2 regions of the Paenibacillus sp. NPDC058174 genome follow, and region 1 is predicted to be linked to the other one. Evidence: predicted binding sites of a transcription regulator. Region 1 holds the regulator's gene; the other holds the start of a gene.

The links. The regulator CtsR, encoded in region 1, represses protease genes until heat stress. The targets are predictions, from matches to a motif close to ATGGTCAATAAAGGTCAAACA.
Region 2: a site for CtsR is predicted at 3,222-3,242, ahead of clpP (ATP-dependent Clp endopeptidase proteolytic subunit ClpP). Genes of this name have one in related genera too.

What each region holds. Positions count from the first base shown of each region.
Region 1 covers NZ_JBHVUY010000014.1:327-8,837, reverse strand. Annotated here, with positions in the region: gene disA (DNA integrity scanning diadenylate cyclase DisA) at 1-809, opposite strand, end outside; gene radA (DNA repair protein RadA) at 820-2,187, opposite strand; gene clpC (ATP-dependent protease ATP-binding subunit ClpC) at 2,317-4,785, opposite strand; gene mcsB (protein-arginine kinase McsB) at 4,788-5,867, opposite strand; gene mcsA (protein-arginine kinase activator protein McsA) at 5,939-6,463, opposite strand; gene ACFVVF_RS28535 (CtsR family transcriptional regulator) at 6,619-7,080, opposite strand.
Region 2 covers NZ_JBHVUY010000004.1:21,657-30,167, reverse strand. Annotated here, with positions in the region: gene gap (type I glyceraldehyde-3-phosphate dehydrogenase) at 1-846, opposite strand, end outside; gene ACFVVF_RS19425 (sugar-binding transcriptional regulator) at 944-1,984, opposite strand; tRNA gene ACFVVF_RS19420 (tRNA-Arg) at 2,246-2,320, shown strand; gene clpP (ATP-dependent Clp endopeptidase proteolytic subunit ClpP) at 3,317-3,901, shown strand; gene ACFVVF_RS19410 (HPr family phosphocarrier protein) at 4,095-4,364, opposite strand; gene whiA (DNA-binding protein WhiA) at 4,482-5,411, opposite strand; gene ACFVVF_RS19400 (gluconeogenesis factor YvcK family protein) at 5,419-6,384, opposite strand; gene rapZ (RNase adapter RapZ) at 6,418-7,302, opposite strand; gene ACFVVF_RS19390 (ROK family glucokinase) at 7,366-8,316, opposite strand; gene trxB (thioredoxin-disulfide reductase) at 8,502-8,511, opposite strand, start outside.

The sequences.
Region 1 (8,511 bases):
ATCGGCTGAGCATCCAGCAGCTCATCCGAGCTGAGCTTCTTCAATGCAATGCGCAGCTCGCGGATTTTGTCATCCGCATGATCCTTCGCATAATCTTTAAGCAAATACCAGGCTTCCTCATCAACGCCGTCCACCAGCTCTTCCAGCTGCATCGCAATGAGCCGGCCTTCGACGCCAAGCTCGGTCACATAGCGCTTGATCTCCATCTTGACGCGCAGCACCATCTCTACACGCTGAACGACATGCGCAACCTCTTGAAGCGTAACCAGCTCCTCGAATTCAAGCGCGGACAAGTTCGTCAGCGATTGGTTCAGCACAGCCCGGTACTTCTCCAGCGTCTGAATCGCTTGATTGGCCTTGGTCAGAATGACGCCCATCTCCTTGAGGGAGTAGCGCAGATTGCCTTGGTACAGCGTAATGATGTTGCGGCGCTGCGAGATCGAGACGACCAGCTTGCCGGTCTGCTTTGCAACCCGCTCCGCTGTCCGGTGCCGAATGCCAGTCTCCGTCGAAGGGATAGAGCTGTTCGGGATCAGCTGCGTATTGGCATACAAAATGCGGCGCATATCCTCGCTTAAAATGATCGCCCCGTCCATTTTTGCAAGCTCATATAAGTAGTTTGGCGAGAAATCGCAATTGATGGAAAAGCCGCCGTCCACGACTTCCATGACTTCCGGGCTATAGCCCACGACGAGCAGAGCGCCCGTTTTCGCCCGCAGTACATTTTCCAGCCCTTCGCGGAACGGGGTGCCGGGTGCGACTAACTGCAACAACTGATTCATTATGTCTTGCTGACTTGGTTCTTTCATCGTATGCCCCCTATCCAAGTGCTGCCTTAAGTGCTTCCGATACGGTATTGACTCCGATAATCTCGATGCCTTCTGGCGCCTTCCAGCCTTTCAGGCTTTTCTCCGGCATAATAACCCGCTTGAAACCGAGCTTCTCCGCTTCCTTCACCCGCTGCTCTGCCCGCGATACAGCACGGACTTCGCCGGTCAAGCCAACTTCGCCGAATATAACATCGTAAGGCTTCGTAGGCGCATCACGGAAGCTTGAAGCCAGCGATACGGCCGCTGCCAGATCGACAGCCGGCTCGTCAAGCTTAACGCCGCCCGCTACGTTCAAATATGCATCCTGCGTCTGCAGGAACATGCCGATACGCTTCTCCAGCACGGCGATAATGAGCGCCATTCGGTTATGGTCGATGCCCGTAGACATACGGCGGGGCGACGGGAAGTTCGTCGTTGCTACAAGTGCCTGCAGCTCGACAAGCACCGGCCGCGTTCCCTCCATACTGGCGACTACAGTTGAACCGGATACGCCAAGCGGACGCTCGGATAGAAACAGCTCCGACGGATTGGCAACCTCGCGCAGCCCTTCCTCGCCCATTTCGAATATTCCGATTTCATTCGTCGAGCCGAAACGGTTTTTCACCGCCCTCAGCAGCCGGTAGGTATGATGCCGCTCGCCTTCGAAATAAAGCACGCAGTCGACCATATGCTCCAGCAGCCTAGGACCGGCAATTGCGCCTTCCTTCGTAACGTGCCCGACGAGCACCGTTGCGATGCCCTTGATCTTGGCTACCCGCATAAAGTGCGCTGTACATTCGCGGACCTGGGCAACGCTGCCCGGCGCTGATTGTACGTTCGGATCATATACCGTCTGAATGGAGTCAATGACGAGAAAATCAGGTGCGATCGTTTCAATGGCATCGTTAATATGATCCATATTCGTTTCGCACAGCACATACAGCATTTCCGTCAAGGCACCAAGACGATCCGCCCGCAATCTTGTCTGGCGAACCGATTCCTCTCCGGAAATATAGAGCACCTTCAGACCCTTAACCGCCATAGCATGCGAGGTTTGCAGCAGCAGTGTCGATTTGCCGATGCCGGGGTCGCCGCCCACCAATATCAGCGAGCCTGGAACGACGCCTCCGCCCAGTACACGGTTCAGCTCCTGCATCTTTGTTTCAATACGCGGTTCTTGCCCGCTTTCTATATGTATGATGGATTGCGCCTTTTCTTTCGTATGAACCATCCGAAGACCAACGCCCTGCGTCTTCACAACAGTCTCCTTCTCTTCGACCATTGTATTCCACGCGTGGCAGCCCGGGCATTTGCCCAGCCATTTCGGCGATTCTGTGCCGCAATCTGTACATACGAACTTCGATTTTATTTTTGCCATGACAGGCTCCTTTTAACATACGCTTTCATTCAAAGTTTACCATTTAATCCCCAACCTATAAACCCCTGTGTCCATGAAAAAAAAATGCGCCCCTTCCGTTTCCGGAAGAAGCGCATTGTGTTCAAGCTGTTATTTGGCTGCCGGTTCCTCGGAAACGGCTTCCTTCTCGACATCGGAGGAGCGGGTTACGGTCAACGCGCCGTCCTTCTCGTCGATTGTAAACGTATCGCCTTTGCTGATTTTGCCCATCAGCAGATCCTCGGACAACCGATCCTCGATATGCTTCTGAATCGCACGGCGCAGCGGACGCGCACCGTATTGCGGATCGAAGCCTTCCTTCGCGAGGAATGCTTTGGCAGCATCGGTGAGGACGAAGTCCACCTCTTGCTCGCGCAGACGCTTGCGAAGATCGTCGGACATGAGCGTCACGATTTGAGCGATATGCTCCTGCTCCAGCGAGTGGAACACGATCGTCTCGTCGATCCGGTTCAAGAACTCCGGACGGAAGCTTTTCTTCAGCTCGCCCATTACTTTATCTTTCATTTGTGCAAAGTCGCGGCCGGCATCGTGTACCGCTGTGAAGCCAAGCGACGAATTGCGTTTGATTTGATCGGCGCCAACGTTCGACGTCATGATGATCAGCGTATTGCGGAAGTCAACGACCCGGCCTTTGGAATCGGTCAAGCGTCCATCCTCCAGCACTTGCAGCAGAATGTTGAACACTTCCGGATGCGCCTTCTCAATCTCATCGAGCAGAACTACGGAATATGGCTTGCGGCGGACCTTCTCGGTCAGCTGGCCGCCTTCCTCGTAGCCGACATAGCCTGGAGGCGCGCCGACGAGGCGGGAAGTCGAATGCTTCTCCATATACTCCGACATATCGATACGGATAACCGCATTCTCGTCGCCGAACATCGCTTCCGCAAGGGCGCGGGCCAGCTCGGTTTTACCAACACCGGTTGGACCCAGGAAGATGAAGGAGCCCATTGGACGCTTCGGATCCTTCAGGCCGGCGCGAGCGCGGCGGATTGCTCTCGATACCGCTTTGACCGCTTCGTCTTGACCGATAACCCGGTCATGAAGAAGAGCTTCCATGTTGAGCAGACGCTCCGTTTCTTCTTCTGCGAGCTTGCTGACCGGAATACCGGTCCAGCTTGCCACGACTTGTGCGATATCTTCAGGCGTAACCTCGGAATCGGTACGGCCTTGTTTTTCTTTCCATTGGTTTTTCGTTACGTCCAGCTCTTCACGGATCTTCTGTTCCGTATCGCGCAGAGCTGCAGCCTTTTCGAACTCTTGGCTTTGCACCGCCGCGTCCTTCTCCTTGCGGATATCCTCCAGACGGTTTTCCAGCTGCTTCAGATTCGGCGGTACCGTGTACGAGTTCAACCGGACTTTAGAGCCTGCCTCATCAATGAGGTCGATCGCTTTATCCGGCAGGAACCGGTCGGTGATGTAGCGATCCGACAGTTTGACTGCTTGAACGATCGCTTCATCCGTAATTTTGACCCGGTGATGCGCTTCATAACGGTCACGAAGTCCCATCAGAATTTGAACCGCTTCTTCCGGCGACGGCTGATCCACTGTAATCGGTTGGAAACGGCGCTCCAGCGCTGCGTCCTTCTCGATATACTTGCGGTATTCATCCAGCGTCGTCGCGCCGATGCATTGCAGCTCGCCGCGGGCCAAAGCCGGTTTCAAAATGTTGGAGGCATCAATCGCGCCCTCAGCACCGCCGGCTCCGATGAGCGTATGCAGCTCGTCGATGAAGAGGATGATGTTGCCGGCTTGCCGGATCTCATCCATAATCTTTTTCAGCCGATCCTCGAATTCACCGCGGTATTTCGTGCCTGCAACGACTGACCCCATATCGAGTGTCATTACACGTTTGTCACGCAGCGTCTCCGGAATTTCATTGGCGATAATTTTTTGCGCCAGGCCTTCCGCGATCGCCGTCTTACCTACACCCGGCTCGCCAATAAGCACTGGATTGTTTTTCGTCCGGCGGCTGAGCACTTGAATAACACGCTCGATTTCCTTGCTGCGGCCGATAACAGGGTCCAGATTGCCTTCCTTCGCATAAGCCGTCAGATCACGTGCCAGGCCATCCAGCGTTGGCGTGCTGACATTGGAAGGGGCACCGTGGTTGCTGGATACCGCTTCGCTGCTTCCAAGAAGCTGCAGCACTTGCTGGCGGGCTTTGTTCAGGCTGATGCCCAGATTGTTGAGCACCCGCGCTGCTACGCCTTCGCCTTCACGAATGAGGCCGAGAAGAATATGCTCAGTGCCGACGTAAGTATGGCCAAGCTTTCTCGCTTCATCCATCGACAGCTCAATTACTTTTTTCGCACGAGGCGTGTAAGCGATATTCGTCGGCTGCTCTTGTCCGCGGCCGATTAACGCTTCTACCTCATCCTGTATTTTTTCAAGTCCAAGGCCAAGACCGATCAAAGCTTTCGCTGCGATGCCTTCGCCTTCTCTAATCAGACCAAGCAAAATATGCTCTGTACCAATATTATTGTGTCCAAGACGAACCGCTTCCTCTTGTGCTAGTGCCAGCACCTTCTGCGCCCGTTCCGTAAATCGTCCAAACATCATATTCACGCACCCCCATGCTCGGTTTGACTCCGCAATTGCTTGCGGATTAATTCAGCCCGCCTGTAATCCCGCTGTTCAGCGCTCATTTTCTCATTGAACGCCTGCTGCAGGAAGCCCGGCTGTGTCATTACGATTAATTCATTCATAATTTGCGGCGAGACATCATCCAGCAATCCCAGATCGACTCCGAGCCTAACGTCCGACAACCGCTGCGCCGACTCCTTGGAGTCCATTACAGCTGCATAAGACAGAATGCCGTAAGAACGTTTGACGCGATCTTCGATTCGCAGTCGCGATTCCGACATCAGTCTTGAACGGGCCGCCTTCTCATGTTCGATAATCTGCTTGGCTACGCCGTGCAAATTCTCGATAATTTCGGTCTCGGATTGCCCCAGCGTAATTTGATTCGAGATTTGAAACAAATTGCCGAGTGCCTCGCTGCCTTCCCCATACAGCCCTCTTACGGCTAAACCGACCTGCGTTACCGCGGATAAGATCCGATTAATCTGCTGCGTCAGCACGAGTGCCGGCAGATGCATCATAACCGAAGCCCTTATTCCGGTGCCGACATTAGTCGGACAACTTGTTAAATAGCCTTTCTTTTCATCAAAAGCGTAATCCGTTTCGTCTTCGAAGACATCATCGATCCGATTCGCATGCGTCCAAGCTTCTTTAATTTGAAATCCTGGATATAAACATTGAATGCGAAGATGATCCTCTTCGTTAATCATTATGCTTACGGATTCATTGTCGCTTAAAATAACCGCCCCGCCCCGCGATTCATTCGCCAGGTTCGGACTGATCAAATGCTTCTCAACCAGCACTCGCCTCTCCAGCTCATTAAGCTCGGACAGTACAATCGTCTCGAACTTGCCGACTGGCTTCAGCTTGCCTGAATTCGCAACCTCCGTCAGCTGCTCCATCACTTCAACCAATTGATCATTGGTCGCCAGCATCGGAAACGGCTTGTGACGCAAATTGCGGGCGATGCGGATTCGGCTGCTTATGACGATATCGGATTCAGGGCCGTCCCCTTTCATCCAATCGCTAACCGCCTGTTGTGAGAAACGACGTTTCGTCAAGAGGAACCCTCCTTCATGCGGCCTTGCCCTAATGCTTGCTTCATGCTTTTATTGTTTTGTTGCTTTATTGGCTAGAGGTCTGCTATTTTACGCTCAAGCTCGCGAATACGATCACGAAGCTCAGCTGCACTTTCAAATTCTTCACGTTCAATATGGCCCTGCATTTCTCCGCGAAGCTGTTCGATTTCACGTTTGTACTGAATTTGGCTTCCGGTACGCTTCGGTATTTTACCGCTGTGCACCGTATTGCCATGTACTCGCTTAAGGAGCGGATCGAGCCTGTCGGCAAAATACCGGTAGCAGGAGCTGCACCCAAATCTTCCGAGCTTGCTGAACTGCGTATACGTTAAGCCGCATTCTTCGCATCGCAGCGCTTGCTGCTGTTTCAAGCTTGCACTGCTTGCTGAGCCGGAGGGATCGAAGTCGAGCAGCCCCGACAGCAGGTTGTGGATCGAAAATCCATTCACCGCTCCAGGGATACTGTCTCCTCTTTCTCTGGCGCATGCTTCACAGACGTGAAATTCAGTTTTCTCACCGTTAACGATCTTCGTAAAATGAAGCGTTGCCGGCCTATTGCCGCATTCTTGGCAAATCAAGCCGAAATCCCTCCTTTCCTATCACAACAACGAACGCAACTTCAAGCGCGTGATGTGAAAGCATCAACGGCGCACTATCTGCCTTAAGGCAGTCTAGATTACCGCTTTAGCTTCGAAATAAAAGCAATGCGTTTCGGCTTTGCTTTTACGGCGCGTTACTTAACAAGAAGCGATATCAGCATGGCCCGCAGCAAGCGTGCCCTGATTTCGTCCCGCAACGGCAGCTTCACGGCGATTGTCTCGCGATCCACTGCTGCGCGGAGCAGATTGCCTTCCCGCTTTGTAATGAGACCTGCTTCTTCCAGCTGATAAATCAATCCCTCTGCCGCACTCTGCTCGACGCAATCGCCAATCGTATCATGGATATGGAATTGAATCGTCTTGAGTGCCGGAAGGTCTACCCGTTGAATCCGGATATAACCGCCGCCTCCCCGTTTGCTTTCAACCATGTAGCCTTTCTCCAGTGTAAACCGGGTACTGATTACATAATTGATCTGAGAAGGTACACAGGAGAACCGGTCTGCCAGCTCGTTGCGTTGGATCTCGACAGCGCCCTCTGGACTATCCTGCAGCATATGCTTCAAATATTGCTCGATGAGATCGGAAATGTTACGCAAATCACCAACCTCCCAGTATTGCTTTGGAGCCTTTATTGCATTGCTTTTGAAGGGCTCCAACTGACTTTGACTTTCTTTGACTTTAACTTTATTATACGCAAAATAAGTCAAAGGTCAAGTGATGGATTTGCAATTTTCTGACGATTGTCAGTTGCTTAGTCAAAACGCCCGTAATACCTATCTTGATGCGCTTTACAGTTATTTATACCCCATTTCGGAAGGGATGACACGGATAGGGTGTGTGGGGGGGCAAAATGCCGGCTAGAAACATTTTGCAGGGCAGTATTCCTTTGTTTAAATAAGGGGTTAAAGATCAGATGAAAATGAAGGAAAGGCGCTATTAATGAAATTATATTTTGCGGCACCGATTATTGCAGTCATTACAGCTTCTTTGTATGTTTGTCCGTTCAGGTTGATGGGCTTGGTTGTGCACGTTGTTATAAACAGACTGTGGATCATGTGGAGAAAACAAGGGATAAGCATCCCCTTAAAGTTATGCACATGTGATTATCGAAATGTCGTGATTCATCAACATTTGCCATTTTTAATTATGCACTGTGCATAATTAAATGACGCAAGTTGTGCAAGGTGCATTGGGGAAAATGTGCACAAAGTGTGTGTACGATTGAGGAAAGCGTACGACTAGGCGACTAGGAGGCGTATTGTATGGCTATGGTGAGTGAGGGACCACGCTGGGGAGTGGGCTGCAGCTGCCGATGTGTAGTGAGGAAGCAGTAGTAAGCATAATTGAGTGATGAGGTAGCACCATACGGTGTGCTTGTACTACTTAAAGTGCGTGTACAAAGCAGTAAAGATATGTACAAATGGATCATCTATTGCAATTCAGGGTTATGTACTACAGTGCAGATTCGCACTTAGACGCAGTAGTACTGCTTTCACAATGCATAAGAGTATCCTAGAAATACGGCTTATGGGTAGTGCAGTACGATACCACTGAATCAACAATGCCTGTTCTATATGCAAGCAGAGCTGTGGACTATTTTGTGCGATTTCGGCTGAAGGTACATTCAATGCTTGAGTCTAGTGCGTTTATAATTGCAGCAGCCCCAGCAATACCTACTTATTCACATTGATATAAGTATTAGTACCTTTTGAGCTAAATACTTACGCACATGTTAAATGGTTGGCTCTCGAAAGGCAGCTGCTAATTCACATCTTATCCTCTACCTCTATCAATGTACTAACTTTTTCAACCTCATACAATCTAACAATCTAAGCTGCTTAAATCCTGAGTATACTCTGCGGCATACTCCCATCTTAAAAAGCTCCTGCTTTTGATCTTGCTCATCAAAATGTAAAAATACAGTTTGTTTTACCCGAAAAGGCAATTTTAGCTCATCAAAATGCAAAAGTGCAGTTTGCGAGGGGCTTTTTGGCCTATTTCAGCCGAAACGACCATTTTTAACTGTA
Region 2 (8,511 bases), on a different contig from region 1:
GCTCGATACGAGCGGCAGTTCGTTGTAGTTCAAGATGCCTTTAAGCGAAGTTTCGGAAGCTTCTTTGAATGCTGCGTTAACTTCTTCAACTGTAACGTCAACTTTCAGTTCAGCAACCAGATCTGTTACGGAAACGTTAGGTGTAGGAACACGCATAGCCATACCGTTCAGTTTGCCTTTCAGTTCTGGCAGAACCAGCGATACTGCTTTTGCTGCGCCAGTCGAGGAAGGAATGATGTTTTCTGCAGCAGCACGAGCGCGGCGCAGGTCTTTATGTGGAACGTCCAGTACTGCTTGGTCATTCGTGTACGAGTGAACAGTCGTCATCATGCCTTTAACGATGCCGAATTTGTCATTCAGTACTTTAGCGAATGGCGCCAGGCAGTTAGTCGTACAAGAAGCGTTCGAGATAACTGTGTGAGCAGCTGGATCGTATTTGTCTTCGTTAACGCCGATTACAACTGTGATGTCTTCGTTAGTAGCAGGAGCGGAGATGATAACTTTCTTCGCGCCGCCTTTCAAGTGAAGCTCAGCTTTTTCTTTAGCTGTGAAGATACCTGTGGATTCAACAACGATTTCCGCGCCTACGGAAGCCCAAGGAAGGTTCTCAGGGTTACGCTCAGCGAAAACTTTGATTTCGCGGCCGTTAACTACGATTGCGCCTTCTTTAGCTTCTACCGTTGCGTCAAGCACGCCATGCGTTGTGTCATATTTCAGCAGGTGAGCCAGTGTTTTTGTGTCAGTCAGATCGTTTACTGCTACCACTTCTACTTCAGGGTTGCTCAGGGACGCGCGAAATACGTTACGGCCGATACGGCCAAATCCGTTAATACCAACTTTAACCATTGTTATTTCCTCCTAAATGTTTTTTAAGGGCTAAATGTATTTTCAAAACGTTCTGCAGCTATCCCAGGTGACCGCCACAAACCGTTAAGACACAAATTTACTTCGACTGTTCTTGCTCGATAATCGATACGATTTCCAGCGCTGCCGCTTCGTCTACGACTAACACGTCGTTGTGGCCGAAACGCATCACCGCTGCGATCGCTTCACCTTTGCTTTTGCCGCCGGCGACACCGATAACAACCTCAGTCTTCACAATATCATCCAAACGTAATCCTACCGTCTGCATTTGATGCACAACCCGTCCCTCGCGGTCAAAATAGTACCCGAATGCCTCCGCCAGCGCTCCGTCTCTCGTCATCGCATCCAGCAGCTCCGGCTTCAGCCTTCGCCTGCGGGCCATCACTTTGGCATCTCCGATGCCATGCACGACGATTCGTGAGCTTCGAATGACATCGACAATCTCGCGAATGTTGGGCTCTTGCATAATCGAGGCATACGCCTCTTCGCCCAAATGATCCGGTACATGCAGCAGCCGGTAATTGGCACCGGTGCGCTTTGCCATTGTTGAGGCGATTGTGTTTGCTTGGTAGTCGAGACTTTCGCCGAGGCCGCCTCTTGCCGGTACGAACCAGTTCGTCTTCAGCGGAGCTGAAGTTGTCAACTGATTAGCTACCTGCTCAATCGTAGTTCCGCCGGTTACAGCCACTACATCTCCGGGCTCCATAACCTTGCGAAGCACTTGGCATGCAGCTCGTCCAAGCTCCCGTTTCGTTTGCGCGGACTGTTCCGAGTCCCCAGCCACTACAATGACTTGCGGCAAACCGAAAGCGGTCTGAATCTTTTCTTGCAGTTCGGATAAGCCGAACATCGTCGTGTAGAAAGGCTCCAATTGCTCTAGAAGCTCTCGGCCCGCCTCACTTATCCGCATTCCCGTGGGGTGAATCTCTAGCAAGCCTTGCGATTTCAGAAAATCGGTCTCCGCACGCAGCACCCGTTCCGTCATCGATAATGACGAAGCCAAGGTCCGCCTGCCAATCAGATCAGACAGCTGAACCTGATTCAAGATGGAGTACCGCTTCCGCATCACTTCGAGCAAATCCGGGAGAAGCTGCTGCTGCAGTTCAATAATCTGGCGCATCCTCTATTATTCACTCCATCGGCTCACTGCGTTTTGGAACGGTGATGAGCATTTTGTTTATATAGGACGTTGGACTCAATATGTCCCGCATGCTCATTTTAAGTCCCACCTTTATTTTAGCTAAAAGTTTTAACGTTAGCAAGCGAACATTTGAACGTGAAAACGGTTACCGCCACCATTTTCTCAAATTTATTTTTCTCAGAGCTCTTGATTTCCCGACCAGAATATCATATACTAAATTTTGCTGTTCCATTTATATGTGCGCCCGTGGTCCAATGGATATGACGTAGGCCTCCGGAGCCTGAGATCTAGGTTCGATTCCTAGCGGGCGCGCCATACTACTTATGAATGCTAACCGCCCTCCCGGGGCGGTTTTTTTGCATCTGTATATTTGTGTATCTTAGCCGTATTACGGCGGTTATGCGGCTTGTCCTTCTTTGCTAGTGAGTCTAACCTATCCTCCCCTGTCCCTAATACCCTCTAGCCTGTTCAACAACCTGCTCTGCACATGCCGCAAATGTTATGCTTAGTATCCATCAACATTTCCACTATCTCAAGTTTTTGCATCACCATCCCATTTGCTCATATATCTCCTTATCACATCTTTACCCTCTAACACTGTCATCGTAACTGCGTATTTATGGAGCTGCTGCCCGTCAAAATGTAAAAGTGCATTTTGATTTGCTCAAATCCGCTGTTTCAGCCCCTCAAAATGCAAAAATACATTTTGTTTACCCGATTTAGCTCGATTTCGGCGAAATACGCCTCTTTCAAATGCACTTTTGCATTTTGAACGCCATTTTAGAGGAAATCAGGCTTTTCAAACTGCACTTTTACATTTTGATTTGTTTTGAATGGGGAATCACCCCCATTAAAAGGTTTTATCGGCACCTAAATGAATTATTGAAGCTGCGCCACTCCGATCTCCGCTTTGCCTCGCAACAACACAACAAACCACAGGTTACTCCAACCGCTCTCTAGACTGGAACATTTGGTGCAGCATTTGAGCAATGGTTTTTTCCGAACCCGCCACTCCTGGCCTAAGGTCAGCGATCACTATTTAAATCAATGTTTTACACCACTGCCTGCCATAACTCCCGGTACTCGGGTTTCCTAAGATGACGACACTTATTGCTCCTGAAGCACTTTAATGTTCCAACGATAAACTGGCCCGTTTCATTTACTCGTAATGGTCATAAAACCATCAAACCGCGCCAATTCAGCGTCCAAAAACAATGGTTTGACTATCTTTGACTTTTGAAATGCAATCCGCTATTATGGGATTACGGCAACATCATCTTTGTAATTATCGAGGAGGGACTTACGTTGGACATGAATTTCGTTCCTATGGTTATTGAGCAAAACAATCGCGGAGAACGCGCTTATGACATTTATTCGCGGCTTCTGAAGGATCGCATCATCTTCCTCGGCACTGGCGTTAATGATGTCGTGGCCAACTCGATCATCGCGCAATTGCTGTTCCTGGCGGCTGACGATCCCGAGAAAGATATTTCCCTTTACATTAACAGCCCTGGCGGTTCGATTACGGCAGGTATGGCTATCTATGATACGATGCAATACATTAAACCGGATGTATCGACGATCTGCGTCGGCATGGCCGCTTCGATGGGCGCTTTCCTGCTGACGGCTGGCGCGAAGGGCAAACGCTATGCGCTGCCGAACAGTGAAGTCATGATCCACCAGCCGCTTGGCGGCGCAGAAGGCCAAGCGAGCGATATCGAAATCCGCGCCCGCCGCATTCTGAAAATGCGCGACAAGCTCAACGGCATTCTGGCTGAACGTTCCGGCCAGCCGCTCGAGCGCATCGAGCGCGACACCGACCGTGACTACTTCATGAGCGCGGCAGAAGCAACGGAATACGGACTCGTCGACAAAGTCATCGAGAAAGTACAATAATTTGCAACGCATACCGAAAAAGGCGGCACCCAGCAATGGGCGCCGCCTTTTTTTCCTATATATCGAGTCTCGGCCAGCACGGGCCGTCAATTTCAGTCATTTTTCGCAAAAATAAAAAAAGACTGCCTTAGTCTTTACAGACTTCAGCGACAGCCCCTTTAAATTCTTAGTAAAATTCAACGAAAACAAGCGATTATTGGTTCTCGAGCTCTTCTTTGCTGACGAGTGCGACTAAAGCGTTTACAGCCTGCTCGGCATCGGAACCTTCCGCGCTAATGAATACTTCAGTACCGGAACTAATCGCCAAGCTCATAATTCCCATAATCGATTTGGCATTCACTTTTTTGTCGTCTTTCTCAACAAATACTTCTGAGGAAAATTTGTTCGCTTCTTGAACGAAAAGTGCTGCTGGTCTAGCATGTAGTCCCGTCTTAAGACGAACGACAACCGGAAGCCTTGTCATGGAAACCATACCCCCTATATCATAATCAAATAAAGCATCTACATTCACATGTCATGTAATGAAGCCGTTTTGTACATCATTATATCATTATACCAAAGGATGCACTAGGATAAAAGTTCACCCATTGCGTATTTTTTCTGCCATCTCATCAATTTTTCGTAAACGATGATTGACGCCGGACTTGCTGACATTGCCCTTGAGCAGCTCGCCGACCTCTTTCAGGTTCATATCGGGATGCTGGAGACGAATCTCCGCCACTTCCTTCAATTTATCGGGAAGATTGTTCAGACCGATTTCCTTCTGGAGCAGCTTAATATTATCGATCTGCCGAACCGCCGCGCCAATCGTCTTGTTCAGGTTCGCGGTTTCGCAATTCACGATCCGGTTGACCGAATTACGCATGTCGCGCATGATGCGAACGTCTTCGAACTTGAACAAGGCCTGGTGAGCGCCGATAATGTTCAACAGCTCAATAATTTTCTCGCCCTCTTTGATGTAGAAAATAAAGCCCTTCTTCCGCTCGATGCATCGTGCATTCAGCTCGAACTTATTTGCCAGATCGACAAGGGCATTGCAATGCTCCTCGTACATCGACGAAATTTCCAGATGGTAAGATGAACCCTCCGGATTGTTAACCGAGCCGCCGGCTAGAAAAGCTCCGCGCAAGTAAGAGCGTTTGCAGCAAGGCTTACGAATAATGTCTTTATTAATGCCCAAATTGAAGACGAATCCTTCAGAAACGATCCGAAGCTCGCTCAAAATTTCTTGTACCCTTGACGGAATACGGACAATGTACACGTTATTTTTTTTGAGCCTCATTTTTTTACGGACGAGAAGCTCGGTATGCACTTCATAATGCTTCTTCAGCAGCGAGTAAATCCGCCGCGCGATAGCCGCATTTTCCGTAGAGATGTCCAGAACGACCTTGCGGCTGGATACACTGACAGAACCGTTCATTCGGATGAGTGCCGACAGCTCCGCTCGCTCGCAGCAGGCGTCCGCCTCAACCAAAGTTAGTTCTTTTTTTGTTTGCGCCGCAAATGACATCGTTTTTTCACCTCTTCCTAAGCATCCAGTTTTCCACTAGCTTATAAATATGATGGCTCAAACGCTCCGCATCATGCCTCAGGAATGTCCGGAACAGGACAAGCCGGTCGGCAATAACCTCGTAGCCTCTATTCGTTACTTCATCCAGATCCAGATGAACCGCCTTGGCGCCCATCTCTGCATATTTGTCTTCGACCTGAGGCGGAATCTCGCCATCATTCACGATAACATAGTCGAAAAGATGATGGCCGATATGCTCATAGATCGCATCCAGATGATCGCTTACCGTGTAGTTGTCGGTCTCGCCCGGCTGCGTCATCACGTTGCAGACAAACAGCTTCACCGCTTCAGAGTCGCAGATTGCTTGCGCGAGCTTCGGCACGAGCAGATTCGGAATGATGCTCGTGTACAGGCTTCCGGGACCGATTAGAATCGCATCGGCCTGCTCAATCGCTTCCACCGCTTCCGCCAACGGCTCTACGTCACTTGGCTCCACGAAGACGCGTTTAATGACTTTGCCCGATTTCGGAATGACTGATTCGCCTTCTACAATCGTGCCATCGGTCATTTCTGCCTTCAGTACAATTGCTTGATCCGCTGCAGGCAGAACTCTCCCCCGCACCGCAAGCACTTTGCTCAACTCGCGAATGCCGGTAACAAAGTCGCCAGCAATATCGGTCATTGCCGCCAGCATAAGATTGCCCAGACTATGTCCAGCCAATCCCGTGCCGTTGTTGAACCGGTACTGTAGCACTTCCGTCAGAAGCGGCTCCGCATCCGCAAGCGCCATCAGCACGTTTCGGATATCGCCTGGAGGCGGCATCTGCAGCTCGCTGCGCAGGATGCCGGAGCTGCCGCCGTCATCGGCAACCGTTACGATTGCCGTAATATCGAGCGGCTTCTCCTTCAATCCGCGGAGCATAACCGACAGGCCGGTTCCTCCGCCGATGACGACAATTTTGGGCCGCCTCATTATTTTATGCCTGCTCTGCATCACATCACCTCGTCAATGCTTATCTCTGTCGGCATCGCGATGGCTGACACGAACACGCTCCGTATCGCTGCTGCCGAGCACTCTTCCCAAATATTCAGCAATGGCTACCGAACGGTGCTTGCCCCCGGTACAGCCAATTCCAATGACAACCTGGCTTTTGCCTTCCTTATGATATAAAGGAATAAGAAATTGAAGCATATCCACCAGCTTTGTCAGAAACGCCTGCGTCTCGGGCCATTTCATCACATACTCGTAAACCTCAGGCGTTTGCCCGGTATTAGGACGCAGATGCTCAATATAATGCGGGTTCGGCAGAAAACGAACGTCATAAATGAGATCGGCGTCAATTGGAATGCCGTATTTGAAGCCGAAAGACGTCACATTGATTTGAAGACTGTTTTGCTCCAGATTCGTAAACCGGGACACAATCCGCTCTTTCAGCAAAGCCGGCTTAATGCTGCTCGTATCGATCACCAGCGAAGCGGAGCCCTTCAGGTCCTCCAGCATGCGGCGTTCCATTCGAATACCTTCCAGCGGCATGCCCTCCGGGTTCAGCGGATGACGGCGACGGCTTTCTTTGTAACGCTGAACGAGCACTTCATCCTTCGCATCGAGGAACAAGATCTCGCAGCTGATCGTAAAATGATCTTTGATGAAATTCAATGATTCCGATAATGCGGTAAAAAACTCGCGGCCTCTCAAATCGATAACAAGCGCGACTTTTCCGATTTTACCGTTCGACTGCTCGATCAGCTCCGCAAACTTCGGAATGAGCACCGGAGGCAAATTATCGACACAGAAGAAACCGAGATCTTCCAGGCTTTGTACGGCTATGGTCTTTCCCGCTCCCGACATCCCTGTAATAATGACCAGCTTCGACATCGCTCCCGCTTCCATAACTTCCTCCTCTTGACCCGCTGCGCTTGCTGCAATCAACGGGGTCGTCTGCTGCATCTGCTGCTACGCGCGCAGAATAAGTCCTGCCGCGCCTACTACGCCGGCGTTGTTGCCAAGCGTTGCCGCTACGATTTTCACGCCGTCTTTTGCTTCGTTTTGCGTATATTTCTCGAATACTTCACGGATTTGATCGAATAGGAAATCACCGGCTTTGGATACGCCGCCGCCGATAATAAAGCATTCCGGGTTCAATACGACAGCGAGAACCGCCATCGAACGGCCCAAATAGTAAGCGGCGCGGTTAACGATACGTGCAGCCACTTCGTCGCCCGCTTTGGCAGCATCGATAACGTCTTTCGCCATAATATTTTCAACGAGGGACAACGTCGTACGGTCTCCACGCTCCACCGCGTCTTTCGCCATGCGAATAATGCCAGTTGCCGAAGATACGGTCTCCAGGCAGCCCATCTTGCCGCAGCCGCATTGGATCGCTTCCAGATCAGGCACGATTGCAATATGCCCAAGCTCGCCTGCCATGCCGGCAAAGCCCTCGACGATTTTCCCGCCGATAATAATGCCGCCGCCTACACCAGTTCCCAGCGTATAGCAGACGCAGTTGTCAATGCCTTTGCCAGCTCCAGCCCATGCTTCGCCAAGCGCCGCTACGTTAGCGTCGTTATTCACAAGCACCTTAACTTGAAGCGTGTCTTCCAAATAATCCTTCAAATTTACGTCGCGAATCTTCAGGTTCGGAGCGAATTTAACATAGCCCCGGGGAATATCGAGGAAGCCTGCGATACCCACGCCAACGCCTTCCACTTGCTCCCAGTTATATGACGATTCTTCCACAATATTCTTGGCATATTGCGCAATATTTTGAAGGATCACATCTGTGCCTTTTGCTGTTTCCGTCGGCCCTTCGTACGTCTGCAGCAGCTCGCCTTCCTGATTGCAAATTCCGACTTTAATGGCGGTTCCGCCTACATCGACACCAACGTAAATCTTCTCAGACATTACTAGTCCACCTCATTAATAGGTTATCTTCTCTGTATCCAACTATAAGCGAACGCACTTGTTCGGTCAAGACAACGTGCTGCCAGCCTGCGGCGCGTATTGCCGCGGCTCCTTCATATAAAGAGCCCTGTCCGCAGGAATTGCAGTTCCCGCGAAAAGGGCTCGAAAGGCAAGCTCCAAATCTTTTACAAAGAC